DNA from 2 places in the Sphingomonas sp. ABOLG genome. Region 1 is predicted to be linked to the other one. Evidence: riboswitches for the same ligand, from Rfam matches in the RefSeq annotation. Region 1 holds a riboswitch; the other holds the start of a gene.

The links. Region 1 has a riboswitch for cobalamin ahead of CA236_RS13950 (putative oxygenase MesX). Riboswitches for the same ligand answer to the same signal wherever they lie in the genome.
Region 2: it holds a riboswitch for cobalamin, as region 1 does, so the genes downstream of both, CA236_RS12940 (TonB-dependent receptor) here and CA236_RS13950 (putative oxygenase MesX) in region 1, are expected to answer to the same signal.

What each region holds. Positions count from the first base shown of each region.
Region 1 is NZ_QQWW01000012.1:40,529-44,944, reverse strand. Features, by position in the region: gene CA236_RS13960 (DUF2946 family protein) at 1-292, opposite strand, end outside; gene CA236_RS13955 (methionine synthase) at 382-1,410, opposite strand; gene CA236_RS13950 (putative oxygenase MesX) at 1,437-2,420, opposite strand; cobalamin riboswitch at 2,543-2,768, opposite strand; gene CA236_RS13945 (outer membrane beta-barrel protein) at 2,851-3,492, opposite strand; gene CA236_RS13940 (TonB-dependent receptor) at 3,621-4,416, opposite strand, start outside.
Region 2 is NZ_QQWW01000010.1:99,711-104,126, forward strand. Features, by position in the region: gene CA236_RS12920 (DnaJ C-terminal domain-containing protein) at 1-645, opposite strand, end outside; gene CA236_RS12925 (hypothetical protein) at 847-1,041, shown strand; gene CA236_RS12930 (hypothetical protein) at 1,106-1,507, shown strand; gene cobO (cob(I)yrinic acid a,c-diamide adenosyltransferase) at 1,551-2,165, shown strand; cobalamin riboswitch at 2,187-2,388, shown strand; gene CA236_RS12940 (TonB-dependent receptor) at 2,511-4,370, shown strand.

The DNA.
Region 1 (4,416 bases):
GCACGGCGTCGACCGCACCCAGGAACTGCGTCGAAAGCCCGGCAAAGGCGCAGGGCATGTCGCCCCCGCCACCATCCTTGGACGAGTCACTGCCGGGCGTGGCATGATCCATACCCGGTATGACGATCTCCATCGTCTGCGGGCCGAAGCCCGAACAGACCGCGACGGTGATCCGCCCATCATCGGGAACGATCATGTAGCCGGTGGGGACCAGCACCTTCAGCAGCAACGCCGCGGCACAGATCAGCACCGGGACGAGGCGTTGCGCCAACAGATTCCGGATCGCCCCCACGGCATCGCGGATATCGCCTGCGTGCGGCGGTGTCACTGGGACATTTTGTCGCCGGGGATAATCAGGTTGGGAAACGGGCGTCGCCGGCTTCAGCCGGTCAGTTCCTGCCGGACGATCTGCGCGCCAGCGCCCAGCGCCTTCAGCTTGCCCTGGGCCACGGCACGCGGCAGCGGGGCCATGCCGCAATTGGTGGCCGGATACAGTTTGTCCGCATCGACGAAGCGCAGCGCCTGGCGCAGCGTCTCGGCAACCTCCTGCGCGGTTTCGACCTGTTCGGTCGCGACGTCGATCGCGCCGACCATGACCTTCTTGCCCCGGATCAGTTCCATCAGATTCATCGGCACCCGCGAATTGCGGCATTCGAGCGAGATGATGTCGATGTTCGATTGCTGCAGGCGAGGGAAGGTTTCCTCATATTGCCGCCATTCGGAGCCGAGCGTCCTTTTCCAGTCGGTATTGGCCTTGATGCCATAGCCGTAGCAGATGTGCACCGCCGTCTCGGCGGTCAGCCCCTCGGCGGCGCGTTCCAGCGCAGCAATGCCCCAGTCGTTCGCCTCGTCGAAGAACACGTTGAACGCCGGTTCGTCGAACTGGATGATGTTGACCCCAGCCGCCTCCAGCTCACGCGCCTCCTGGTTGAGGATGCCGGCAAATTCCCACGCCAGCTTCTCCCGGCTGCGGTAATGCGCGTCGTACAAGGTATCGATCATCGTCATCGGGCCGGGGAGGGTCCATTTGATCGGTTGATCGGTCTGCGCACGCAGATAGCGGGCATCATCGACGAACACGGGACGGGGGCGCGACACGGGGCCGGTTACCGTCGGCACGCTGGCGTCGTAGCGATCGCGGATGCGCACGGTCTCGCGACGATCGAAGTCGACGCCGTTCAGATGCTCGATGAAGGTGGTGACGAAATGCTGGCGGGTCTGCTCGCCGTCGCCGATGATGGTGATCCCGGCCTGGCGCTGATCATCCACCGCAAGCCGCAGGGCGTCGCGCTGCGCATCCGCGAGTTCGGCATCGGCGAGCTTCCACGGCGACCAGAGCGTCTCCGGCGTGGCGAGCCACGCGGGCTTGGGCAGACTGCCGGCGGTGGTGGTCGGCAACACTGTGGTCATCATTGGATTCCTTGGGTGAATGGGGGTCACAGGCCGCACGTCGCTGACCATTGTTCGAGCATCGCGCCATGCGGGCGGATGACATGTTCCTCGGCAAAGCGGCCCTGCGCGACGGCGAGGCGGCTGCGTTCTTCGCGGTCGTAGGCGATGCGCGTCAGCGAATAATCCTGCCGCGTGAGGCTGGGCCGATAGTCATGCGCGGCGACCGAATTGGCGTTGTAGATTTCCGGCCGGTAGATCTTCTGGAAGGTCTCCATCGTCGCGACGGTGCTGGCCAGTTCGACATGGGTATAATCGTCGAGCAGCCGGCCCTGATGGTAGAAGGCGAGCGGGGCGGCGGCGTGCGGCGGCATGAAATAGCGCACCGCGAGGCCCATCTTGGCGAAATAGCTGTCGGTCGCGGAGTGATGCTCGCATCGATACTCCACGCCCAGGACCGGGTGGGAGTTGGTGGTGCGATGATAGATCTCGCGGCTGGAGACGCTGAGGCAGAACACCGGCGGCTTGCCAAACTGGTCGCGATAGGCGCTGGAGCCCAAGAAGTGCCGGAACAGCTTGCCATGTAACTCGCCGAACCCCTCCGGCGCACCGCCGCATGGGCTGCGCCGCTGGTAATCGGGCAGGCGGATGCTGAAATCATAGTCGCGGATGTAGGAGGACAGGCTGTTGCCGGTCATGCCGTCGGTCCACGCGCCGCTCTGCCGGTCGAGCACCGTCGTCGCCAGCATCTCGATCAGCGGCAGGCCGACCGGGTCGCCATCGGTGATCGCCAGGTGAGCGGAGACGATGCGCAGCGCGAGGGCGTAGCGATCACCGCCGGGATTGTCCCAGTGCATCAGTGCGTTGAAGCGATTGTCGATCATCCGCAGCGTGTTGCGCAGGTTCTCTGCCCGCGCCTCGCCCCGCGCCAGATTGGCGAAGTTGGTGGTCAGCCGCGTACTGTCGCCGGGCTGATAGTCCTCGTCAAAAGGGATGCTGCTGGTCGTGAACGTGAAACCGCTGTTCGTCATGACTCACCTGCTGTTGTACGAACAGGGGAGCCAGAGGGAGCGCGCACGTCATCGATGGTCCGCGATGGCAGTCACCATCCACGGTTCTCCGGCGCGATCCACCGGAGGAACCCCCGTCCGAGGAACGTTATCGCGTCGGAGGCAGGTCTCCTGGCTTGCGGGTCAACACGGCAGTTCCGGCCTTCCCGGACCCGTTACAGGGCCCAGTGACACGAAATGGAACTGCCGCTCTCCGCTCACAGTTGCGGGGGCAGCGCCGGAATCCGCCCCCTTCTGGAACGTCACCGGCTTCCCGTCTTAGCCCCATCGCCACGCCTGGCATGGGGAACCTCGACAGGGCCGGTTGAACATCATCCAACCAGCCCTGTCAATGCCGATATAAAGATATGTTTATATCCTGATGTCCGCTGCGGTCGTGCCGCTGCATTCATCAGAAACGAATGCCGATGCCGGCCACGACCTGATGCCGCTGCGGACGGAATTTGGAATAGGTGATGCCGTCGTCGAACTTGTCAGCCGAATAGTTGGTGAAGACGTATTCGAGCTTTCCATAGACGTTGTTGGCGACCATCACCTCGCCGCCGGCACCCAGATGGAAGCCGCCGTGATTGTCCTTGAACCGCACCCGTTCGTCATCGACGAAATCATCGGCCTCGAACTTCAGCTGGCCGTTGGAATAGCCGCCCTTAAGATAGACGACGCCCTGGTCCGTGACGTAGCCCGCCCGTGCGCCGACGGTGAAATTGCGTCCGCCCTTCAGACAGGCACGATCGCCGAACGGGCTGGTGTCGCAGTCCTTGATGGACGATCCCTCGACCCCGACATAGCCGCCAACCAGGAACCGGCTGTCGGTGACATAGTCATAGCCCGCTTCGATACCGTAAGTGACGCCGCTCTTTCCGTTCTTGTCGGAAATGTCTACCAGAGGGTCGCGAAATTCAGTCTTGAACTCACCCCGGTCCCAGCCGAACCGGGCTTCGACGCGACCGCTGGATTGGATCGCCCCGGCGGATTGCGCCGCAGCGGGCGCAGCGATGAGGATCGCAAGCGCGGTCCCGATGAAATACTTCATATCGCCTCACTCTCTTTGGCCGGATCACTCTTTACCGACACCCGCGACATAAGCGCGGCCCAAGCCACGGCATATCGGGAGATGCACGTATCGCGCGGCGCATGGTGGAAATGCGCCGCCGAAACCGATCAGAAGCGAAAGCCGAGTGTCGCCATGACGTTGCGCGGCGCGGCCATGAAGCAGTCGCCACGCGCCAGGCAGGAGGCGAAGGCGCGTTCGTCGAACAGATTGGTCGCGTTGACCGCGAGACGCCACTGGTTCCAGCTGACCTCCGCCAGCGCGTCCACGGTAGTACGTGCGGGCGTCACGATCGTGTAGAGCGTGCCGGGCGCAATCGCGGGGTTGAGGGCATAAGGATCGAGCGGGCCGGTCGACTTGCTGTTGCCGCTGTAGACGATGCCGGCACCGAGCCGCAGCTGCGGACCGTCCGCGCTGGTCGCGAAGGTCTTCGTCGACCACAAGGATGCGGTGTGCCGCGGCATGTAATCGAGGCTGGTGTTCACTTCCGAATCCAGCTCGCTGTAGCCGTAGTTCAGCAGCAGTTCGAAATTGCCCGGCAGCGTGTGGCTGGCCTCGAATTCGAACCCCTTGGTCGTGAGCTCGCCGGACTGAGTGGTCACGTTGTTGGCGAGGTAGAGGACGCGGTTGCGCTCCTTGATGTGGAATCCGGTGACGGTGACGAGCGTGGTGGGCGCGGGCTGCCACTTCACGCCGGCTTCATATTGCGTGCCGGTCTGCGGTCTGAACGGATTGCCCGGAACACCGCCGGGCCCGGACAGCCGCCCGGCGATCGGCAGGAAGCTTTCGGTATAGCTGAAGAAAGGCGAGATGCCGGCGCCGATCTCCCCGATAATGCCGGCACGGAAGGTGGTGGCGTTGTCTTCCTGCCCCGACGAATTGGTGACATGGTCCCGGCGGGCGCCG
Region 2 (4,416 bases), on a different contig from region 1:
GAAGCGGTGCGGCTGGACGTCGATCGTGACGATCGCATCGCCGGCGCCGCCCGGACCCTGCTCACCCTTGCCCGACAGGCGCATCTGAGTCCCCGTCTCGACGCCGGGCGGCAGTTTCAGGTCGATCGTCTTGCCATCGGCCAGCGTGATCCGCTGCGGCTCCAGCGCGGCGGCATCGACGAAGGGGACGCGCAGCCGATAGGCGACATTCTCGCCGCGCGGCGCGGCGCGCTGCCGCCGGCCGAAGCCGCTGGAAAAGCCGCCGCCAGCCCCGCCGGCGCGGCCGCCGAACAGCCCTTCGAAGATGTCGGACATGTCGACGCCCTCGGCGCCGCCGAAATCCTCGCTGCGGAAACCGCCGCCGGCGGAGCGCCCGCCGGCAAAGCCGCCGCCGCCAAAGCCCGCCCCGAAGGGCGAGGTGGGATTGCCATCGGCATCGATCTCGCCGCGGTCGAACCGGGCGCGCTTGTCCTTGTCGCTCAGCAGGTCATAGGCATTGGTGACCTGGCTGAAGCGTTCCGCCGCCTTGGGATTGTCCTGATTACGGTCGGGATGCAGCTCCTTTGCGAGCTTGCGATATGCTTTCTTGATCTCGGCCTCGGAGGCGCCACGCGCTACGCCGAGCGTCGAATATGGATCAGCCATTGTTGCCCCGTTGGTGTGTTACCCGGCTATGTGGGGCAGCGCCCGAGCGAGTGCAATGCAGGTTATCCGTCATCCGCATCCGTGAGGGGAGGGCTTTGCTGTGCGGGCGATCGAGCAGCCTGGCCGGTGGAACGTTCCGCCCGGCGGTATTTACCGCCCGCGGGGTTCCCGCGCCGTGCCGACGCGGCTAGGGCGCGCGCCATGCAATCCGACCTGTGCTCCCCTGACCTATATGCCGATGCCGGCCGGCCGTTGATCGATGTCATCCGCGAGGCGCTGCGCATGGCGGACATGCTGGGGCTGTCGACCACCAGCCTTCACCTGAACGCCGGGCTGGTGACGCTGGACGGCGAGGGCGTGCCGCCGATGGCGAAACAGGTCTGCGCACGCTGCTGATCGTGCCGCCGCCGGCCTGTCGATGGTCAGCGTGCGTTCAGCAAGCCGGGCGCAGCCTTCCCGCATGAATATGTTTGCACCCGCCCTTCTCGCCGCGGCCGTGCTGGCCGCTCCCGCCACCGCAGCCCTGCGCGACACGCCGGAGGTGCAATTGCAAAAGGCGCTCGCCGGGCGCGTCGCCGGGGAGCCGGTGCGCTGCATCAGCACCACCGCGATCACGTCGACTCAGATCATCGACAAGAAAGCGATCATCTACCGCGTCGGCAGCACCCTGTATCTGAACGAGCCGCAGACCGGCGCTGACCAGCTCAACGATTTCGACGCGCTGCTGAACCGCTGGGCCGGCCCGCAATTGTGCCGGACCGATTCGCTCCAGCTGCTCGATCGTACGTCGCGCATCCCGCGCGGCTTCGTCGTGCTCGGCGATTTCGTGCCCTACAAGAAGGCGCCTGCCGCGGCGAAATGAGCCGCCGGTTGCCAGCCGCGCGGCACATGACGATAGCGCGCGGATGACCGACGCACCCGACGATCACGCCCGCCACAATGACCGGATGCGCCGCATGAAGGTGGCGCGCGAAAAGATGCAGGCGCGCCGCACGCTCGAGCGCGGGCTGCTGATCGTCCACACCGGCAACGGCAAGGGGAAGTCCTCCGCCGCCTTCGGCATGGCGATCCGCTCGATCGGCTGGGGGATGCGCGTGGCGATCCTGCAGTTCGTGAAAGGCACGTGGGAAACCGGCGAGCGCCATTTCTTCACCGACCACCCGTCCGACCTCGTCAGCTTCGAAAGCATGGGGGAGGGGTTCACCTGGGACACGCAGGATCGCGCGCGCGACATCGCCGCCGCGCGCCGCGGCTGGGAGCGGGCAAAGGAACTGATCCTCGATCCCGAGATCGACTTCGTGATCCTCGACGAACTCAACATCGTGATCGCCGACGATACCCTGCCGTCGGCGGAGGTGCTGGCGTTCCTGAAGGAGCGGCCGCTGACCAAGCATATCTGCATCACGGGGCGCGGCGCGCGGGCAGAGCTGGTCGAAATCGCCGATCTGGTGACCGAGTTCGGCGAGGTGAAGCACCCGTTCAACGCCGGCTTCAACGCGCAAAAGGGCGTCGAATATTGACCCGCCCCCGCCGCTGATCCTAGGGGCGCGGCCGCGAACGGTTCCCGGAGACGGGATGAAAAGGGAAGTCGGGAAGGGCCAACGGCCTGATCCCGCGCTGCCCCCGCAACTGTGATCGGCGAGTGTCGCCCATCCGCGCCACTGGAAGCTTGAGGCTTCCGGGAAGGCCGGGCGGCACGGTGAACCGAGAGCCAGGAGACCTGCCGGTCGCACGTCGATCCATCGCGCGGACGGGGTGTGCCGGGCGGACGAGGCCGAAACCCTCGAGCGAACGACAAGAGGGATCGGCTGACGGACGGCGCTGTGCAAGGCGCCGGCCGCAGCCCTTTTGTTGGGGCAAGAACAATGAAGACCATCCAATGGCTGGCGGCATCCGCCACCCTGATCGCCGCGCCCGCGCTCGCACAGGAGGGGGCGCAGGAAGCGCCGCCGCGCGGCGATATCGTGGTGACGGCCAGCGGCGTGCCGCAGGATGTCGACACCACCGGCCAGGCGGTGACGATCATCGACCGCGAGACGATCGAACAGCGGCAGACGGTGGTGCTGAGCGACCTGTTGCAGACGACGCCGGGCGTGACGATGACCCGCAACGGCGGGGTTGGCACGGTCAATTACGTGCGGATCCGGGGCGCGGAGGCGGACCAGACGCTGACGCTGATCGACGGCGTTCGCGTCAACGATCCCTCATCACCGGGCGGCGCGTTCGATTTCGCCAATCTGCTCACCGCCTCGGTCGAGCGGGTCGAGGTGGTGCGCGGTCCCAATTCGGTGCCCTGGGGTAGCCAGGCGATCGGCGGTGTCGTCAACGTGATCACCCAGGCGCCGACGCAGCAGCTGCGCGCGCGCGGCAATGTCGAATATGGCGCGATGGATACGCTGTTCGCCAGCGGCGGCATTTCGGGCGGCAGCGGGATCGTCTCCGGTGCGCTCACCGGCGGGTACCTGCGCACTGACGGCATTTCCGCTTATGATCGCGGCACCGAACGGGACGGCTATCGCCAATATGGCGCCAGCGGCCGGGTCGAAGTGGCGTTCGCGCCCAACATCCGGCTCGACCTGCGTGGCTATTGGGCGGACAGCCGTACCGACCTCGACGGTTTTCCCGCGCCCGCCTTCGCCTTTGCCGATACGCGCGAATATTCCACGGCACAGGAATTGTACGGCTATGCCGGGCTGAACGCCGATTTCCTCGACGGCCGGTTCCGCAACGTGCTGGCGTTCCAGATCGCCGATATCGACCGCGACAATTACGATCCCGATGTCGGCGCCGCGCCATTGTTCCTGTCGCGCGGGCGCAGCGAACGCTACACCTACAAGGGCGATCTGCAGGCGACCGACCAGATCCGCGTCGTGCTGGGGGCGGAGCATGAGACGACGCGCCTTGCCGACGGCACCGACCGGTTCAGCCGCGGCACGACGAGCGTGTGGGGCGAAGTGATCCTGACGCCCGTCGCTGACCTCGCCATCACCGGGGGCGTGCGCCACGACGATGACGATGCCTTTGGCGAGCGCACCACCTTTGCCGCCAATGCCGCCTATACGCTGCCGACCGGCACGACGCTGCGCGCCAGCTATGCCGAGGGGTTCAAGGCGCCGACCTTGTACCAGCTGTATGCGCCCTTCTACGGCACGCCGACGCTCGACCCGGAAACCGCGAAGAGCTGGGACGCAGGGATCGAGCAGCGGCTGATCGGCGGCCGGCTGGTTGCCAGCGCGACCTATTTCAACCGCCGCACGCGCAACCAGATCGATTTCGACGCGCTGACCTTCACCTACAGCAACATCGCGCGCACGCGTGCCAAGGGCGCCGAGTTCGCGCTGCTGATGCGCCCGGTCGACCGCTTCACCGTCAACGCGGCCTATAGCCATGTCGACAGCGAGAACCGCAGCGCGGGGCTGGTCGGCAACGATCTGGCGCGGCGGCCGGCGGACAGCGTCAGCGTCTCGGCCGATTATCGCTTCCCCTTCGGGCTGGCGCTGGGCGCGACCGTGCTGACCGTGGGCGACAGTTTCGATGATGCGGCCAATCGGGTGCGGCTCGACGGCTATACGCTGGCGAACCTGCGGGCCGAGCTGCCGCTGAATGATCGCCTGTCGATCTATGGCCGGGTCGAGAATGTGTTCGACGCCGATTACCGCGTGGTCGCCAATTACGGCACGATCGGGCGGGCGGCCTATGGCGGCCTTCGCGTGAAGCTGGACTGAGGCGTCACCGCGCCCGTTCCCGCCTCATCGCGTTCATTTTGATCGC